Regions from separate parts of the Ensifer sp. PDNC004 genome, predicted to be linked through region 1. Evidence: predicted binding sites of a transcription regulator. Region 1 holds the regulator's gene; the other holds the start of a gene.
The links. The regulator PhoB, encoded in region 1, activates phosphate uptake and scavenging genes when phosphate is short. The targets are predictions, from matches to a motif close to TGTCATNNANCTGTCAT.
Positions count from the first base shown of each region.

Region 2: a site for PhoB is predicted at 1,552-1,568, ahead of phnD (phosphate/phosphite/phosphonate ABC transporter substrate-binding protein). Genes of this name have one in related genera too.

Region 1 covers NZ_CP070353.1:2,379,796-2,381,994, forward strand. The annotation lists gene JVX98_RS19820 (GcrA family cell cycle regulator) at 415-936, shown strand; gene phoB (phosphate regulon transcriptional regulator PhoB) at 1,005-1,688, opposite strand; gene phoU (phosphate signaling complex protein PhoU) at 1,891-2,199, opposite strand, start outside.
Region 2 covers NZ_CP070354.1:437,470-439,668, reverse strand. The annotation lists gene JVX98_RS30390 (iron ABC transporter permease) at 1-372, opposite strand, end outside; gene phnD (phosphate/phosphite/phosphonate ABC transporter substrate-binding protein) at 506-1,468, opposite strand; gene JVX98_RS30380 (response regulator transcription factor) at 1,580-2,199, shown strand, end outside.

The DNA.
Region 1 (2,199 bases):
TCTCCTTCACTCCAGATCGACATCGATCCCGCGCCTCACGCGGGCCGATAAAAATCAAAAATGCCGCCTTTCGGCGGCGCAGGCACTATTCCCATTTCGCGGTGCAATGTCAACAAAACCAAGCCTTGCAGCGCAACATGAAGGGTCGATTCCTGGCAGCAGAAAAATCGTCCGGGAGGGCTTGCAAAAATGCAACGCTGGCCGAGCAAGTTGGGGAAAACTACGAAATCGATTCGGCCTGATTCCCGGGACTCTTGCCACAGAGTCCAGCGGTCAGTACGTTAACATTCAATTACTAGACGCATGCGGCGGACCTAGTCACCAAAAGAGTTATCGCGTTTGCAACCCCGGGGTTCAGCCGGGGTGCGGTGAGGGATTCTGCCATCCCCAACGCTGAGAACGGAGAGTGCAGAAATGAACTGGACTGACGAGCGGGTGGAGAAACTGAAGAAGCTTTGGTCCGAGGGCCTGAGCGCAAGCCAGATCGCGGCACAGCTCGGCGGCGTCAGCCGTAACGCTGTCATCGGCAAGGTTCACCGCCTGAGCCTGCCAGGTCGCGCCAAGGCCGGTGGCAGCACCACGACGGCGGCCCGTCCGAAGCGCCCGACTTCGGCACCGCGCGCGCCGAACTACGCTTCGCGCGTTTCGACCCGCCCGGTTGCACGCGCGGCCGGCGCTGTCGTTCTCAAGGAAGAAATCGAAGTCGATCTCGTTGCCGAGCAGGATTTCAGCACTCGGACCGACGTTGTCGTGCCGATGTCGCGTCGCCTCGAGCTGACCCAGCTTACCGAGCGCACCTGCAAGTGGCCGATCGGCGACCCGCTGAAGGAAGAGTTTCACTTCTGCGGCAACGATTCCCCGGAAGCCTCGCCTTACTGCACCTTCCATGCGCGGCTGGCCTACCAGCCGTCGGGGGAGCGCCGCAGGGCCCGCTAAGAAGCCGGACAGCATCACAAAAAAAGGGGCCGATCGGTCCCTTTTTTTGTTGGCGACTTTCAGACCGCTCAGCTTTCGAGCGAATAGCCGGCGCCGCGAACGGTGCGGATGACGTCGGGCATGTTCGAGAAGTTCAGAGCCTTGCGCAGACGACCGACATGCACGTCGACGGTGCGCTCGTCGACATAGATGTCATGCCCCCAGACGCCATCCAGAAGCTGCGAGCGAGAGAAGACGCGGCCCGGCGAGGACATCAGGAACTCCAGAAGACGGAACTCGGTCGGGCCGAGGCGCACTTCGCGGCTGCGGCGATGAACGCGGTGGGTCTCGCGGTCGAGTTCGATGTCGCCGCAGCGAAGCAGCGTCGAGAGCACCTCGGGCTTTGCCCGGCGCAGCATCGCCTTGACGCGCGCCATCAGCTCCGGCGTCGAGAAGGGCTTGACCACATAGTCGTCGGCACCGGTCGCCAGACCCCGGACGCGCTCGCTTTCCTCGCCGCGCGCCGTCAGCATGATGATCGGCAGACGTTCGGTCTCCGGGCGCTGGCGCAGCCGGCGGCAAAGCTCGATGCCGGAAACACCGGGCAGCATCCAGTCGAGGATAAGCAGGTCGGGCAGCCGCTCCTGAAGCCGGATCTCCGCCTCGTCGCCCCTGAGGATCGTGTCGACGTCGAAGCCTTCGGCTTCCAGATTGTAACGCAGCAGAACGCTCAGCGCCTCTTCGTCTTCGACTACGGCGATTTTTGGCAACATCAGGTAACGTCTCCTTACCGCGGGCGGCCTTTGGGCTCATCGGCCCGGCCGGCGCTCAGACACTCTAAATCTGGAGCACATCCGCCGATTTCAAAGGCGGGGCGAAAACCGCGTGCTTCAGATACAGGAACTCGGGGCCGCGACCGAAGCCGCGACCGGATCAGATTTCAAAGGGCATGCATGCTTGCGGCGCGCTTGGCGCTCAGTCGTTGACCGAGCCCAGCGTCGACGTGGTGTCATCCTTCGGACGCTCGCCTTCCGGCTGGGCGCCCGTCGCCATGTAATAGATCGTCTCAGCGATATTGGTCGCATGGTCGCCGATGCGCTCGATGTTCTTGGCGCAGAACAGAAGATGCGTGCAGGGCGTGATGTTGCGCGGATCTTCCATCATGTAGGTCAGAAGCTCGCGGAACAGCGAGGTGTAGATCGCATCGATCTCCTCGTCGCGCTCGCGGATGCTGTTGGCCTTCTCAGGCGAGCGCGAAGCGTAGACGTCGAGCACCTCCTTGAG
Region 2 (2,199 bases), on a different replicon from region 1:
AACGGTGGCGAACCACTTCTTGCCGGGCATGTCGGTTCGACTGATCAGCCAGGCCATCGGGATGCCGACCACCAGCGCGACCGCGATCGCACCGAGAGCTATGGTCCCGGTGTGGAAAAGCGGCTGCCAGAAGACGTCGGTGGCGATCTTCGACAGGAAGACGCGGTTGAAATAGTAAAGCGTCAGCTCGCCCATCGATTGCCCGGAGCGGGCCTGGTCGGCGAACTGCACGAAGAACGCGTCCGAAAGCAGAAGCAGGATGGGCGCGGCAATCAGATAGGCGAACAGCACGACCAGAGCGACGCCCACCATCGTGGTGGGGTCCTGGTTGTGGACCCTGTAATTGTAAATGGCTTTGCCAAAGTTTCGCATAGCAATCCCGTGGGTTGGAAGCCGCACAGCAGCCTCGGGCGGGTTGGCCCGGTCTGCGGTGACGTTTGTGGTAGGCGCGCGACAGGGCCTGCGCACGCGGCGCATCGGTCTCCAGTCGGGCTGTTGGATGAGGTCAGAAAGTGGAAGCGCCGGCCTTGTCGATGACCTCGCGCACGCTTGCCCAATCCCGATCGTAGCGGATCGGCAGGAAGCGCTCGTCGCCGTGAAACTCGCTCTTCATTTCCGCGGTGAACTCGAAGTCGAAGAAACACCGCTTCATCGCCGCGACCAGCGGCGGGGCGAGGTCATGCGCATAGGCAAAGGACGACGTCGGAAAAATGCCGCTGGTGAAGATGACCCGGAGGTCTTCGCGCTTGACCATCCGCCGCTCGATCAAACGTTCCAACACGTCGGACGCGACGGCCGCCATGTCGTAGTCACCCGAGATCACGCCGAGAATGGACTTGTCATGGCCGCCGGACATGATCGGCGCATAATCCTCCCCCGGGCTCAGGCCTTCGCCCGGGAAAAGCGCGCGCGGTGCCAGGTGCCCCGAGTTCGAGAACGCGGACGCGTGCGCCACGCGCCGCCCCTTGAGATCGGAGAGGGTCTTGAACGGGGAGTCTGCGCGAACGATGGCAATCAGATTGTAGCCGCGCACCGCATTGCCGATGCCTTTTGCGGCAAAGGGAACGGCGCCGGCGCGGTTGACCGCCTCGACCGTCGGTCCGGTCGAAAAGCCGGCGAAGTGCAACCGCCCGGAGCGCATGGCTTCGATCTCCGCCTTGCTCGACTGCACTGGGTAATAGACGATCTGGCGGCCGAGACAGGCGCCGAGATGGGTGGTGAAATCCTTGAACAGGCTGGCATAGATGGCCGGCTCCTCGATCGGAGCATAGGCCCAGACGAGCGTCTGCGGATCCCGCCATTTCGAAGGGTCTGTCGGCGCATCGGCAACGAAGTCCTTGTCGGCGTCGCAGTAGCGCACGTCGAGATCGGGGCTTGTCCCGCAACCGGCTTTCGCCGTTGTCGACACGGGCAACAGCAGCACGCACGCCAATGCGAGGCCGGCCAAAAACAGCCTGTGCGCGTTCATGTCTACCCCTCCCCGAAGCTCCGCTCTCCCGGCGAAAGCTTCATAGTTCTCATCTGCTTTTGATCTGTGTATGGGAGTATCACTGTCACAATCCTGTCACCTGGAAACGCGATGCGCATTCTCCTGATCGAAGACACCCCCGACATCGCCTTTGCCATTTCCATGCGCCTGGAAAAGGAAGGCTACGAGGTCACGACCGCGTTCGACGGCGCGGAAGGAGAGCGGCTCGCCCTCAACGCCTCGCACGATCTGGTGATCCTCGACATCAACCTGCCGAAGCGGGACGGCTTCGCCATCCTGAGTGCCATGCGCCAGGGTGGGCTGACGCGTCCCGTCATCGTCATCACCGCCCGCAACCAGGTGGCCGACAAGGTCGACCTGCTCGAATTAGGCGCTGACGACTATCTGGTCAAACCGTTCGACCTGCACGAGCTCGTCGCGCGCATCCGGGCCGTCTCCCGCCGGCACCTGGGGGCGGCGCAATCGGTTCTGCGCTTGGGCTCGATCTCCATCGACCTTTCGGCCCGCGCGGTGATGCTCGAAGGCCGCCCGCTCGACCTCGGCCGCCGCGAATTCGACGTGCTGGAGGCCCTGGCGACCCGTGCCGGCACGACGGTCAACAAGGAGCAGCTGGTCGTAAAGCTCTTCGGCTATGAGGACACGGGCACGCCGAATGCCGTCGAGTTGCTGGTTTCCCGGGTGCGCCGGAAGCTCGAGGACTGCGACATCGA